2 regions of the Phyllobacterium ifriqiyense genome follow, and region 2 is predicted to be linked to the other one. Evidence: predicted binding sites of a transcription regulator. Region 2 holds the regulator's gene; the other holds the start of a gene.
What was found. Region 2 encodes LexA, which represses DNA repair genes until DNA is damaged. Its sites were predicted from a motif close to TGTTCNNNNTGTGTTCNG; they were not measured.

Region 1 (7,930 bases), 110 kb from region 2:
GAAACCGGGATAGGAATCGCATGAACACACCGGAAAATAGCGCGGCAATAATGAAGGGAATGCCGAGCCCAAGAGAATAGATCGCAAGCAGTAGCGCCCCGTCAGCGACAGTATCGCGTGCGCCAGCCAGAGCCAAAATTGGACCAAGCACCGGTCCTATGCATGGGGTCCAGCCAAATGCGAATGCCAATCCCATAATATAGGCTGCAAAGGGATTGGCCGGTGCTCCTTTGCTTTGAAAGCGTGCCTCGCGGGATAGAAAAGCTAATCTGAACACACCGAGGAAGTTCAATCCCATAATGATGATGATGATTCCGGCCAGGATGGCTATTTCCTGCTGCCACATGCGCAGGAATGCCCCAATTGTCGATGCGCCTGCACCCAGTAGAACAAAAACTGTGGTGAATCCCAAGACGAAGCAAAAGGACGATAAAAGGAGCGCGCGCCTGACCGGTGAAATTTTGGCGGTGGAAGCATCAGCTCGGAAGTCTTCTACAGTCACCCCTGCCATGTAGCACAGGTACGGCGGCACGAGAGGCAGCACACAAGGTGAAAGAAATGAGAGCGCCCCGGCCCCGGCGGCAGTCAGATAGGAAACATCCAGCGCCATATGCGCTCCTTCATGGTCATTCAGGTTGCGCCGGATTAAGCCGAATCTGTTCGGATTTCCAATCACCTTTTCGCCATTCCTCTGATCAAATACCGCATTACGGGGTAGCTCTGCCGGGGAAATTTGAAGAAAGCTGTAAAAACAACGCTTTTTATCACAGAAACTATGCACAATAGCTGTTGACCGATTGCCATCTCGCACCTATGTTCCGCCGCACTTCCCGAGGCCAGTTTATGGCTTTCAAGGGAGCGCGTAGCTCAGCCGGTAGAGCAACTGACTTTTAATCAGTAGGTCCGGGGTTCGAACCCCCGCGCGCTCACCATCATTCCCGCAAAATATCCTATTCTCTTCGAGCGGTAATTATCCAGGCGCGGGAGTCAAAGAGCACCCCGTCAGTGGTCATATGAGCCTCAAGCAGGTTGCGCAGCCGTTGCAAGGCAGGTTCGGGTGCTTCATTCGTTTGAGCAAGCATATCCTTTATAGAGAAGATTTCCATGAGAGCGTCAAACGCGCTGTCGACAGATGCTCCGTAGAATACCGGTTCCCGCACGTCGATAAAATCGACGGATACAAACCCTGCGGTATTGAGAAGCTCTTTGGCGGTAGCAGGTTCACCAAGGGAAAACGCCTTCCGGGTTTCCGGTGAGGCCATCGTGGTCGGAGCTACGGTTCGCCGAATGGCGCCAGACCATTCATTTTTATCCTGGTTCTGCCATACCATCCATGCCAGTCGCGCATCGGGACGCATGGCGCTGGCAATATTTGCAAACGCGGCAGTCGGATCAGAGAAGAACATAGCGCCAAACCGGCTGATGCAAAGATCGAATCTGGCTTGGGGAAATACGTGGCTTTGGGCGTCGCCCTGCTCAAATGAAACATTTTTGAGCCCAGAATCATTTGCCCGTTGCCTGGCAACTTCCAGCATATCGCTTGACGTATCCACACCAATCGCCTTGCCATTGACAGCAAGGCTGGCGGCATCGCGCGTGGTTTGCCCTGCCCCGCAACCCACATCAAGCACATGGTCACTCACTCCAACGCTGGCAGCGGCAATCAAGTGTTTGGTGTGACGTTTTAATTCTGCGTCATAGAAATCTGCACGATCCAACATTTGAACCTCTCCTGGTTTTTGCTGTCATTGCCGGCGGTTGCTTCTTTAGCAAGACTGGTTGCATTAGAGGATCAGTTATGTAAGTTCACAACCAATGTAGTTGCTGTTCGTTTGAGACGAGGCTCGAGGCATTGACACCTCAGATGCTGTGCAGGGGGATGACGAAATGAATGAACGGATCATCATTGCTGACAATGTTGAGATCGCCACGCAGGCTTTTGGAGATCCAACCCATGAGCCTGTTCTGCTTATCATGGGCGCCATGGCTTCCATGTTGTGGTGGCCGGAGGGGTTTTGCAAGCAACTCGCCGCCCAAAAACGCTACGTCATTCGTTATGATAATCGGGATACCGGCCTTTCGACCGCTTATGAGCCGGGAAACCCTGATTATACAATGGACGACATGGCTCAGGATGCATTTCGCGTGCTCGACGCCTACAATATCAAAACCGCACATCTGGTCGGTATGTCGCTGGGTGGTATGATCGCGCAAATGGCCACTTTCGCCCATCCTGAACGCGTAAAAACGCTGACTTTGATCTCAACCACGCCCATCGGCGTTGATACCTCCAACCTTCCGCAGACGAGTAGTGCCTATATGGAGCACGCAGCGACAGGCGAGAGTGTTGATTGGACCGATAGCGCTCAGGTCATAGATTTTATTGTTAAAGATACGCAGATGATTGCAGGTACACGGCATCCCTATAATGAGATGCAGGCCCGTAAACTCGTGGAGCATGATGTGAAGCGTGCTAAAAACTTCGCCAGCGCTACCAATCATTTCATGTTGAAAGGTGGTGACAGCTGGGACAACAAGCGCGACGAATTAGCTAAACCTCTTCTCGTTGTCCACGGCACAGCGGACCCGATTTTTCCGATCGAGCACGGCGAATTGCTGGCACAAAGCGTTCCAGGTGCAGAACTTCTCCGTGTTCCAGGTGGCGGCCATGAAATTCACCTTGAGGATTGGGATGACATTATTCGCGCTATCGGCACTCACACAGGGCTTAACTGCCGCGCCTAACTTTTCAGGCGGACTTAGTTTTCTTGTTCCGTTGGGCCAAGAAGCCTGTCTCTTTCGCTTATAAAAGTATCAAGCGCCTGATGACCCTTGACTGTCCAGAAAGCGGCTTCCGGCTCGTAATCATATCCCATGAGTTTGGGGGGAATATCCACAGTGGAAAAATTCTGAATCGTTTTGCTTGCAAAGTCGCAGACGTAAAACGGTAGAATCTGGTCGATATGATATTTGGGTTTCTTCCCCAAGCTAACTGCTATCGAAACGGCAATTGCATTTGCCAATCGCATTGAACCTGGCGAATTATTTAAAAGAACGGCAGATGCAAGAATTTTGCGCCACGGATGTTTTTCATTCCTTCTAAATATGAATGCTCCGCTTTGATGGTCGAAATCAGATGGAATTATTGGCCAGGGAGACCGATTCATCACGGCGTCGACATCAATCATAAGAAGGCGTTCGACACCAGCTTCCAGAATTAAAGGCGCTAGCAGGAAGCGTGCGGCGGTATAATAGATTTCACGGCGTGGCAGCCCCTCTGCCAGTGCGCATGGATCAATAGAATAGGTCAGCCTCACGTGCTTGAGAGTCTTGGAAAGGGTAGCCGCTTCCTCGATGACCTTGCCGGAAGGTTGAAGAAGCAGAAGATGGAATGCCTCAGCCTGACCTAGACGTTCGATGGATTTGATCAGCCCCAGAGCGAAATTGTAGAAATAGCGATCATCGCATGCTGCCAGGAGAACATTACCTGAATTTGGCAAATTTCCCTTTATACTTTTACGAAACAGCTCTGTTTCTCGGGCTCTGACCTGTGGCAGCTTTAACGCCTGCCGAGCATTCCGCCTCAACATCCAGCGAAATAATAGTGAATGTCTCTTTTCCGATTTAGGTATGGGAGCAGTGGATTTGGCAGACATGCGATCATTTCTATGACTTTGAGCGTAGTTTCACCTCAATCTATAACACAACCATTATCGTGAAGAAGGGCTTCAGAACCAGATCAGAAATCCTTCCCATGAGTCTCAACAGCGAAAGGCTGGATGACTCTGAAATCTGGAAGTGATGATCTGATTCTAACCATTCGCGTCGGGAAGCGCTTGACACTGGATACCTTAAATTTGATAATGGAACATATCATGAACAAACAGGGGTTCTATAGTGGCGATCGTCGATCTAACGGCGTTAAGACGCGATATTGCGTCTCTAAATGAGCAAGGCACGCAAGGTGCGTCTGGCTCTGCCTTTGATCTTGGCTGCCGGACTGTAGACAGCATATTTCGGGGTGGCCTTCAGCGAGGCGCTCTGCATGAGATTTTTGCGAAGGAAAGTGGGGACGCAGGAGCCACAACAGGTTTTGTTATTGCCCTCGCCTTGCGCGCATCAGCCAACCTAAGCCCCATTCTTTGGATTGAAGAGGATTTTACAGGCAATGAACATGGCTTTCCCTATGCTCCCGGCCTGCATTATTTGGGTCTCGACCCGAAGCGGGTGATTTTCGTTCGGTGCTCCTCGCCTCATAATGTTTTAAAGGCTGCAGCAGACAGCCTTGGCATTCGCGGTATGGGAGCAGTTATTATTGCGCCGTGGGGCCATCCCAAATGTCTGGATCTGACTGCCTCGCGAAAATTACTGCTTAGCGCACAACAGGCCGAAGTGCCCGCCTTTCTCCTGAGGCTGGGAGCTGTTCCGGGTGAAAATGCTGCCGTCACACGGTGGTTAATTCGTGCTGCAACCTCACAATCCCCTGGTGCAAACGCGCCGGGCAACCCTGTTTTTCATGTCCAACTCATTCGCAACAGGCAGGGCAACACAGGCCAATGGCTATTACAATGGGAGAGTGAAAATCATGTTTTCCAACGGATCGAGCCGGTTTTTGGCTCTGTGGTTTCCACATCTTCCTACGGATCGTCTCAAACGCGAAAATTCGCAGCGCGACCGTTCTGATCAGTATCTCATTGTTGTTGACAAGATTGCCAATACTTTACGGCTGGTAGCGGTTGATCAGAGAGCTGCAAAAGCAGGTCTATACAAAAGCATGACTTTGGCTGATGCACGTGCGCAGTTTGAAAAGCTGGATATCGCATTTGCCTCACCTCGTCAGGATTCCGCATTTTTGGAGCGTCTGGCAGATTGGTGTGATCGATACACGCCTCTGGTCGCTTTTGACGATCCGGATGGTCTTATCCTCGATATTACAGGCTGTGTTCATCTTTTTGGGGATGAGCACACTATGCTCAAGGATATTCACAATCGTCTCAATCAACAGGGCGTGGCAGTAAAATCAGCCATCGCAAGCAATGCAGCCTCTGCCCGTGCCTTTGCACGCTATTCATCCGGCGGTGTCATCGGCGATGATGAAGAAAAGAGACTATATAAACTGCACCTTGCCTGTCTTGAGATAGAAGCAGCACATCTTGCTGGTCTGAAGCGCGCAGGTCTGCTGCATGTTGGCGAAGTCGAGGTTCTGCCCCGTGCTGCCCTTGCTGCCCGTTTCGGAAAAGAGCTGATCAATCGCCTGGACAGTCTTTTTGGCAGGCAAGACCAGCCAATTTCTCCGCGCCGTATTGTGCCTGTCTGTATGGTTGAGCGACGCATGACCGAACCTTTGGTTGTTATGGATTCCGTCGAGCTTTTACTTCAATCCCTTGGCGATGAACTTTTCAGGCAATTGCAAACCCGTGTTCAAGGTGCGCGTGAAATCGAAGCGAGCTTTTTTCGTGTTGATGGAAATGTGAGACGGATTCGTATTGAATCCGGAAGGCCGCTTGTAGAGACAAAAACATTACTGCGATTGCTCAAGGAGAGGCTATCAAGCTTGGCAGAACCTCTGGATGCAGGCTATGGCTTTGATATTGTTCGGCTCTCTGCTATTCGAACAGAACAAACACATGCGCTGCAGAAAAGTCTCGACAATACGCGGCAAGAGACAGAAGCATTTGATGCGCTCATCGATAGACTTTCTATAAGATTGGGCAGTTCGCGTGTGTTGCGACCTGTTGCTGTTGATACGCACATTCCTGAACGTGCTGTCATGCTTGAAGCTGCAGCCGGGAATAGATCGGATCAATCAGTTCAGTGGTCACCAGAACATTACCCTGGAAATCCTCCCGAAAGACCAATCAGACTGTTTAATCCACCCGAACGCATTGAAACGACATCGGGAGTTCCTGACGGTGCACCGGCGCGCTTTACGTGGCGCCGCGTACAGCACACGATTGTTTTAGCTGAAGGACCCGAGCGTATTGCACCAGAATGGTGGCGCGAGCATGCGGGTGCTCTCACACGCGACTATTACCGGGTTGAAGACAATCAGGGAAAGCGTTTTTGGGTATTCCGCGAAGGTCTGTATGAGCGAGGCGATCCCACCCCCCGATGGTATTTGCATGGGATTTTTGCCTGATGGATTATACTGAGCTTGCCGTCACCAGCAATTTTTCCTTCCTCAAGGGGGCGTCGCAACCCCAGGAACTGGTTCTGGCTGCAGCTCTTCTGGGGCTTAAAGGCATTGGTATTGCCGATTGCAATACACTTGCTGGCGTGGTGCGAGCCCATAGCGCCAGAAAAGAAATTAAAAAAGAACAGGGTCTTTCAATAGACCTCTATATTGGTTGTCGGCTAAGTTTCACTGACGGCACGCCTGACCTTGTTGTTTATCCGCGAGATCGCCCTGCTTACGGTCATCTCTGCCAGATTTTGAGTGTGGGAAAGCACCGTGCCAAGACCAAAGGGGAATGCCATCTGCTTTTCGAAGACTTTCTGTTCAAGGCAGACAATTTTCAGATAGCTGTAATGCCTCCCGAAAATCCCGACGAAAGCTTCACGGACTTCCTAAAAAAACTGGCTTTTGCAGCGCCGGATTGCGTTTGGCTTGGTCTGGTGATGCCGCGCAAGGGAGCCGACAGGCGTCACGGTGAAAAACTGGTTCGAATTGCAGCCGATGCAAACATTCCATTTTTGGCAGTTAATGATGTGCTTTATCACACTCCTGCCCGGCGGCCACTTCAGGATGTGCTGACCTGTATCCGTGAGCATGTTACGATAGAGACAGCTGGCCGCAAACTGGAAAAGAATGCAGAGCGACATCTGAAATCGCCAACCGACATGCAGTATCTCTTTCGGTTTTTTCCGGAAGCACTTGAAGAGACGCAGCGCTTTGTGAAGCCGATCAGTTTTTCTCTTGATGATTTACGCTATCAATATCCTGATGAACCTGTTCCACCCGGCAAAACACCCCAGCAACATCTGATCGATGAAACATGGATCGGCGCCAATAAACGCTATCCGGATGGCATTCCCAAAAATGTGTCTACGATCCTGGAAAAAGAACTGACCCTGATCGGGGAGTTGGAATACGCTCCCTACTTCCTGACCGTTTATGACATTGTTACCTATGCCCGTTCAAAAAATATCCTTTGTCAGGGGCGCGGTTCCTCGGCCAATTCTGCTGTCTGTTATTGTCTGGGCATTACGGCCGTTGATCCTGCCACGAGCAACCTGCTTTTTGACCGGTTTCTTTCGAAAGAACGTAAAGAACCGCCCGATATTGATGTGGATTTCGAGCATGAGCGCCGCGAAGAAGTCATGCAATGGATTTTCGAGCGATATGGGCGCGACCATGCTGCTATTATTGCAACCGTCATCAGTTATCGGCCGCGCAGTGCAATCCGTGATGTTGGGAAAGCACTGGGCCTGACAGAAGATGTCACTGCCGCTTTGGCCAATATGGTTTGGGGTAGTTGGGGATCGGTCGTTGAAAAGCAGGAAATAAAGCAGGCTGGACTTGATCCTGATAATGTCATGATCCGCCGCACCATAAGGCTTGCCAAGGAACTGCTTGGTTTCCCACGTCATCTTTCCCAACATGTTGGTGGTTTCGTCCTCACGCAGGAACGTCTTGATTTGACCGTTCCGATAGGGCCCGCCGCCATGAAAGACCGTACTTTCATCGAATGGAACAAGGATGATATTGACGAACTCAATATCATGAAAGTCGATGTTCTTTCGCTTGGCATGCTCACTTGTATCCGCAAGGCCTTTGATCTCATTCATCTACACGGTGGTAAACGCTATGGACTTGCGGACATCCCATTGGATGATGACGACGTCTACGACATGCTCTGCAAGGCAGATTCCCTTGGGGTCTTCCAAGTGGAAAGCCGTGCACAGATGAATATGCTGCCGCGCCTTCGTC
Region 2 (7,930 bases):
AGCACTGTAAACATGGTGGTGGGGAAGCCGAGCGCCTTCAATGTGATCCCGGAATAGAAATCGACGTTTGGATAGAGCTTCTTTTCGATGAAATATTCATCAGTTAGCGCAATCCGTTCAAGCTCCATTGCAACGTCGAGCAAAGGATCATCCTTGATGCCCAGTTCTGCCAGAACCTCACGGGTGGTCTGCTGCATGATCTTGGCGCGCGGGTCATAGTTCTTATAGACGCGGTGGCCAAAGCCCATCAAGCGGAACGGGTCGTTCTTATCCTTGGCGCGGGCAATATATTCAGGAATACGATCAACAGTGCCAATTTCACCAAGCATGGTCAGCGCAGCCTCGTTGGCTCCGCCATGGGCTGGACCCCAAAGGCAGGCGATGCCCGCTGCAATACAAGCAAACGGATTTGCGCCCGACGAGCCTGCAAGGCGGACTGTCGATGTCGAGGCATTCTGCTCGTGGTCAGCATGCAAAATGAAGATGCGATCCATTGCACGGGCAAGCACGGGGTTTGGAACGTAATCTTCGCAAGGCACTGCAAAACACATGTGTAGGAAGTTGGTTGCGAAATCGAGATTGTTCTTGGGGTAAACGAAGGGCTGACCGATATGATATTTATAGGCCATGGCGGCCAGCGTCGGAATTTTTGCAATCATGCGGATCGATGCGACCATGCGCTGATGCGGATCGGAAATATCTGTTGAGTCGTGGTAGAAAGCCGATAGGGCGCCTACGCAGCCGACCATGACTGCCATTGGATGCGCATCGCGGCGGAAGCCGCTGAAAAAGCGCGACATTTGCTCGTGCACCATGGTGTGGCGCGTCACGCGAAAATCAAAATCAGCCTTCTGGCTCTTTGTCGGCAGTTCGCCGTAAAGCAGCAAATAGCAAGCTTCCAGAAAATCGCCATGTTCGGCGAGTTGTTCAATTGGATAGCCGCGATGAAGCAATACACCCTCGTCGCCATCAATATAGGTAATTTGCGACTCGCAAGACGCTGTCGAGGTGAAGCCCGGATCATACGTGAATGCGCCAGTGTTCTTGTATAGAGTCCCAATGTCTACGACATCCGGTCCGATGGTCCCCTTTTTTATGGGTAAAGCGAATGCGTGACCATTGAGATCGATGTTTACGCTGTTCTCAGACATTGCCGTTCCTTTCTTGCTTTGACTTGCGCTGAACCAGCGCAAAAGCACCTTCCTCAAATGAGGTTATTTCCGTGATTTTTGCAGGCAGTGCACCGTACCCGAAAGGCATAATGTTGCAATGCAAAATTCGATGAAAAGCGCCTCACTATTGCGCTTTTAACTGATCCTCTATCCGACCGAGTGATTCATCCCGGCCCAGCACAGCCAATACGTCAAAAACTCCCGGAGACGTTGCCTTTCCCGTCAGTGCGGCACGTAGTGGTTGAGCGATCTTTCCGAGTTTCAGGCCGGTTTTTTCAGCATGAACACGAACAGCCGCATCAAGAGCTTCGGCGGTCCAATCACCAACTGCAGCCAAATCGGGCAATACGCCTCGAAGGACGGTCAAACCTTCCTCATTGAGCAGGGTGGAGGCTTTTTCGTCAAGCGGGAGCGGTCGTTCAGCAAACAGATATTTGGCACTGTCGGCAAGTTCCACAAGTGTCTTGGCGCGCTCTTTCAAGCCGGGCATGGCGGCGAGAAGCTGTGCCCTGGTTGTATCATTCAAGCGGGAAATTATGTCAGCCCCACCTTCGATCTCCGGCAAAACGTCGATCATGGCCTTTACCAGATCGGCATCGCTGGAAATTCGCATATAGTGACCGTTAATCGCCTCGAGTTTCTGGAAATCAAAGCGTGATGCGCCGCGATTAATGTCGGATATTTCGAACCATTCGATCATTTGCGCATCGGACATGATCTCGTCATCGCCGTGGCTCCAGCCTAACCGTACGAGATAGTTCCGCAGAGCTGCTGGCAAATATCCCATGGCGCGATAGGCTTCAACGCCGAGCGCACCGTGGCGCTTGGAGAGTTTTGCACCGTCTGCGCCATGGATGAGCGGGATATGGCCCATGACAGGCACGGCCCAGTCCATTGCGTTATAAATAACAGTTTGCCGTGCCGCATTGGTCAAATGATCATCGCCACGGATAATGTGCGTGACGCCCATATCGTGATCGTCGACGACGACCGCATGCATATAGGTCGGGTTGCCATCCGAGCGAAGGATAATGAAATCATCAAGGTCTTTATTGGGAAAGCGCACATCGCCTTGCACCTGATCGCGCACCAAGGTTTCACCCTCTTGGGGTGCTTTGATACGAATGACGGGCTTCACGCCAGCAGGGGCTTCCTTCGGATCGCGGTCGCGCCAACGGCCATCATAGCGGGGCGGGCGGCCTTCGGCACGGGCCTTTTCACGCATTTCCTCCAGCTCGGCCTGTGATGCATAGCAATAATAGGCTTTGCCTTTGGTAACCAGTTCTTCAGCTACGTCGCGATGGCGCGGAGCACGATCAAATTGGGAGACAACCTCGCCATCCCAATCAAGACCAAGCCATTTCAATCCATCAAGTATGGCGGTTACAGCTGCTTCGGACGAACGCTCGCGATCAGTGTCCTCAATGCGCAATAACATTTTACCGCCCGTATGCTTGGCGTAAAGCCAGTTGAACAGGGCTGTACGAGCGCCGCCAATGTGCAGAAAGCCGGTGGGCGAGGGAGCGAAACGGGTAACGACAGAAGATGACATAGGGTCTCCAGGGCAGTTCGGTCTATTAGTCGAACGTCCAATCGAATTGATTTGGCGTTGATGTACCATAGCGGTGCTGTCGTGCAAGGGCATTGGCAGAAATGGGGATCAATGGCCGAACCGTCAACCGACGAGAAAACGAGCGAAAGACTTTTCTGGTTTCAACCGGAAAGTCTTGGGCAGCCGCTTGTCAAAACATCTGGCACCGGAACGATCGATCATTATGGCGTTGGCTCGAATGGCCGTGTCGCCGTATTCAAACGGTCAGTCGAAGGCAAGCTGCAAGCCATTGCCCATGGAATTCCGGCGGCAATCAACGACGAGATTGCGCGAGGCGCGAAATTCTTGTTTCTGCCGGTGTTCGCTGGAACTGGAGCTATCCTTTATTTCGGCGCAAGCGGAGAGCCAAGACTAAGCCCGATGATCCTGGGAATCACGCTGCTTGTCGGATTTTATCTGCTGGCACACAACAGACCGTCGATAAGGATGGTCTGTCTCGGCTTCATGGCAATCACGGCGGGCATGGTTTGCGCAAAGCTGGAAACCAACAGAGCAGCGACGCCTATGCTTGGGTCTGAAGTGACGACCCGGGTGACGGGGCGTATTTCAGCATTGGCAAAGGATGCAAACGGAGGATGGCGGGTGATCCTTGACGTCATAGGCACCGAACGTCCTTCATTGCGTTATGGACCGGAGCGTATTGCGGTTTCTGCACGTCATTTGCCGCGAGATTTGAGCATTGGCGATGGACTCAAAGCACTGGTCCATCTGCGTCCGCAATCGGGCCCGGTTCGGCCAGCCAATTACGATTTTGCCTTTAACAATTATTATCGCGGCATTGGAGCCAACGGCTTTTTGCTGGGCCTGCCTCAAAAAGCCAATGTCGCGCCAAAGGCCGGAATAGCAGCAGCGGCATTCCTGACAATTAGCAATATTCGCCAGCAACTCACCCATCGCATATTGAAAAGCATTAAAGGGGAGCCGGGCGATATTGCGACATCGCTGGTGACAGGGCAGCGCGACGGCATAAGCGAGGAGACCAACAATGCCATGCGCCGCAGCGGCTTGTCACATATTTTGTCCATATCCGGCTTCCATATGGCATTGGTGGCTGCAATCAGCATAGGTTCGCTGCGCGCTGTATTCGCATTCTTTCCAAGTGCATCGGCCCGCTATCCCGTCAAGAAACTCGCGGCTGTCATCGCCCTGTTTGACTCGGCATTCTATCTTCTGCTTTCAGGCGCCGATGTTGCCGCACAACGCAGCTTTGTGATGCTGGCAGTTATGTTGCTTGCAATGACCGTGGATCGCGCGGCGATATCGATGCGTAATCTCGCAATTGCCGCCTCAATTACAATCGCGGTTTCACCACATGAAATTCTCGGACCAAGTTTCCAGATGTCCTATTCAGCAACTGCTGCCCTTATAGCTTTCTATAGCTGGTGGTCACGCTACCATTTGAGGCGAGGCCTACGAAAACAGACAAGTGCCAAGGCCGGCATATGGCTGTTTCCATCGAAAGCAACGGCCTATATTGGCGGCATTGCCATGACCTCGCTGGTCGCTGGCGGAGCCAGCTCGATCTTTGCTGCCTATCATTTCAATAATACCGCTCCTTTTGGCCTTGTCGGGAATGCCTTGGCGCTGCCAATTGTCTCAATTCTCGTGATGCCCTTCGCAGTGCTTGGCCTGCTCGCCATGCCTTTTGACCTCGATTGGCTTCCGTTTAAAATCATGGGATGGGGCATCGAGATTGTTATCGCCATAGCAAAAGCCGTGGCGTCGCATTCACCAAGTGGAAATCTTGGGCTGATGTCCGAAACTTCGCTTATTCTTATGGCGATAGGGCTTTTGCTTCTTCTATTTCTTTCAACGTGGTTGCGCCTGCTTGCCTTGCCATTGGTAGCATTGGCAATTGGTTTGACGGGACGGGCATCCTATCCTGCGATTGTGGTCTCAGAAGACGGAAAACTGGTCGCGTTAAGAACGGACGACGACCATCTGGCGATCAATAAACAAGCGGGCAGCGCCTTCAGCCTCGATAATTGGCAGTTGGGGTATAGGGCCGGGCAGATCATTAAGCCGGCAATGAAAGGCGATGTTGCAAGCGGCGCTCAATTCGAATGTGCCGATAAGCTTTGCACTGCCCGGGAGCCAGGAGGATTAATCGTTGCCTATACCGATGATGCAACAAGAACGGCAGATGCATGCCTAGAAGGGGATATCATCATTTTGGCTTTTGCCGCGAAGGCTCCAAATTGTCCAAATGCTGGAAAATTGTTACTTTCATCGCAAATGCTGGCGCTCAAAGGCGCTGCGGAGATCAGGTTTGATGCTCCACAATCTGACTCTGTCAAAGCCGATTCCACACCAGTTGGCACCGATTTGGCAAAACAAGAGCTTTCTCAACGCCTGAATTCGGTTGATATAAAGTATGCGATTGGCACGCCCAATCGCCCTTGGAATAATTACCGCATCTATTCCCGCGCCGCGCGCAATCTTGAAGAGCGGCAACTATCCAAGAAACCACCGGATACAAGCAATAAAATGTAGTTCGGCGTTTATGGTAGTCCCAAACATTTTTCGCTAGCTGCTATTCTGTGGCTGTTCGAATGGAGCCTACGAACAAAAGCACACCGTCCAGCGAAGTATAAACGCCATCAATATCTGCGTATCAGACCGACCAGCTTGCCCTGTACCTGAACGCGGTCCGGTCCAAAGATGCGGGTTTCATAGGCGGGGTTTGCTGCTTCGAGAGCAATGGATGCACCTTTTCGGCGAAAACGCTTCAAGGTTGCTTCTTCATCATCCACGAGTGCCACAACGATTTCACCGGGGCTCGCGGTATCTCCGCGCTTGATAACAACAGTGTCGCCATCAAAAATACCCGCTTCGATCATGGAGTCACCTTTGACCTCAAGCGCATAATGCTCACCGCTGCCGATCATATCGGGCGGGAGATTGAGCATGTGAGTCTGGTTTTGAATTGCAGCGATCGGCACACCGGCAGCGATACGTCCCATAACAGGAATGCTGATCATGTTGGCAGCAACAATATCGGCAGTGCTTGCTTGCGGGCGAGGCGGCGCAACATTTCGTCCCAAACTGCCTTCAATAACGCTCGGAGAAAATTTGCGTTGCGCGTTCAGACCCGGCGCAATCGAGTCGGGCAGGCGAAGCACTTCCAGCGCCCGTGCCCTATTTGCTAGCCGACGAATAAATCCTCGCTCCTCCAGTGCGGTAATCAGGCGATGAATGCCGGATTTGGATGCGAGATCAAGTGCATCCTTCATTTCATCAAAAGAAGGGGGAATGCCCGTTTCCTTCAACCGTTCATGTATGAAGAGCAGAAGTTCATGTTGTTTGCGCGTCAGCATAGGGGCGATCCTTAAGTGTGGAATCGGAAAAACAAAACCAGAACAAACACTATATGTTCCAGTTGTGTTCCACAAGGATTAATATCTGGTATAAACCAGCCCTATATGCCCAATTACTCTGAAAATCAGATGGAATGACGCAAAATATGGGCCTATCCGCTTATCGGAGGACCGCTCGACTGGCGCACTGTGAGTTCTACGGGCCATAATTCATGAATATTGTCCACGGGTTCGCCATCAAGGACGCGCACGAGCATTTCAGCGATTCTCGTGGCGGCGGAGCGCATTGATGATCGCGTGGTGGTCATGGATGGAACCATGTTGCTGGCATTGAGATATGGAAAGACATCGTCATGGGTGATGAGCGATACTTGTTTGCCCAACTGATAACCCTTGTTGCGAACTGCACGTGACACACCCAAAGCGGTCATCATTGATCCTGCAATGATTGCTGTCGGTTGCGGAGTGCATGAAAGCAGCCGTTGCGTTTCACGAAAGCCGATTTCATCAGAGAAGTAGTCGTGTACGATGAAGCGCGGGTCGATTTCGACGCCGCGTTCGCTTAGCGCTTGGCGATATCCAAGCTCGCGATGCTCAGAGAACGTAAACCCTCTTAACCCGTCAATCATGGCTATATGCCGATGTCCAAGGTCGAGGAGGTGGCTTGCGGCCTGATAGAATGCGCCCTGATTGTCGATATCCAGCCAGGCATGGGGCCTGTCTATGTTCGTACGGCCATGCAGAACAAAGGGAAAGTTTGCATCGATCAGCATGGATACGCGCTCATCGACCAAAACAGGCCCGGAGACGATGATCGCATCAACCCGTTTGCTCGAAATCAGGCGCTTATAAACCGAAATCTCGTCATTATCGACAATGGGACTGAGCAGAAAATCAATCTCGTCCCGGGAAAGGCGCTCCGCCAAACCGGCAAGAAATTCCGCGGTATGAGGCCCAAATCGCTGGCTGGAATCTGCGGGGATAACCAGACCGATAGCACCGACACGGCCCATGGCTAGACGTCGGGCATTTGCATTTGCGCTATAGCCAAATTTCAATGCCGCTTTATTGACGCGCTCGCGCGTAGCCTCATTCACTTCCGGATAACCGTTCAGCGCGCGGCTAACGGTCGTCTGGGAGAGGTTGAGCTTTTCAGCGAGTTCTTTCAGCTTCATGCCGGACGGTCCAAAACTGTATTCCTATCTGCGTCGTTAGATGTCTTTGCCTTCGTAATATAATCATACTTCAAAGCGCTTTAAATGATCTGCACAATTTTATTTGCCTGATTAATGGCGTTCATAAACTATTTATTGACATTCGTTTTGCGTTTTGACACCTTTTATCCAAAGCGCTTTGGATAGGTTAATTTCACTATCTGATGTGCTTGAGGAGGATCGTCAATTGGGGATTGAGTGCCGTCCGGCATGGGTTGATCCATTAAATATTTCTGGGAGGATTTATGAAAAAGAGTTCAGTTTTGGCGGGCATCCTGCTTACAGCGCTGTTGTCTTCAGGTGCCTATGCAGCCAATCTTTCTATTGTTTACAGCTCGACCGGCAATGAAAATGCCGAGTTGCGCAAGCAGCTTGACCGCTTTGAAAAAGAAACGGGCAACAAGGTTTCCATTGTGGCGATGCCATCAAGCAGTTCTGACAATTTCGGTCAGTATCGCCTTTGGCTTGCAGCCGGAAACTCGGATATCGATGTCTATAAGACCGATGTGGTTTGGGCGCCTCAGCTATCAGAGCAATTTCTCGATTTGACCGAAGCGGCAAAAGGCGTGGTCGACCAGCATTTCCCGTCGATCATTGAAAGCCAGACAGTGGACG

Region 1: a site for LexA is predicted at 3,865-3,882, ahead of QFZ34_RS20505 (ImuA family protein). Genes of this name have one in related genera too.

What each region holds. Positions count from the first base shown of each region.
Region 1 is NZ_JAUSZT010000003.1:2,629,744-2,637,673, reverse strand. Features, by position in the region: gene QFZ34_RS20530 (cytochrome c biogenesis CcdA family protein) at 1-610, opposite strand, end outside; tRNA gene QFZ34_RS20525 (tRNA-Lys) at 857-932, shown strand; gene QFZ34_RS20520 (class I SAM-dependent methyltransferase) at 951-1,721, opposite strand; gene QFZ34_RS20515 (alpha/beta fold hydrolase) at 1,888-2,745, shown strand; gene QFZ34_RS20510 (hypothetical protein) at 2,760-3,656, opposite strand; gene QFZ34_RS20505 (ImuA family protein) at 3,898-4,683, shown strand; gene QFZ34_RS20500 (Y-family DNA polymerase) at 4,586-6,139, shown strand; gene QFZ34_RS20495 (error-prone DNA polymerase) at 6,136-7,930, shown strand, end outside.
Region 2 is NZ_JAUSZT010000003.1:2,743,304-2,751,233, reverse strand. Features, by position in the region: gene gltA (citrate synthase) at 1-1,151, opposite strand, end outside; gene gltX (glutamate--tRNA ligase) at 1,297-2,724, opposite strand; gene QFZ34_RS21095 (ComEC/Rec2 family competence protein) at 2,836-5,277, shown strand; gene lexA (transcriptional repressor LexA) at 5,385-6,101, opposite strand; gene QFZ34_RS21085 (substrate-binding domain-containing protein) at 6,254-7,276, opposite strand; gene QFZ34_RS21080 (ABC transporter substrate-binding protein) at 7,561-7,930, shown strand, end outside.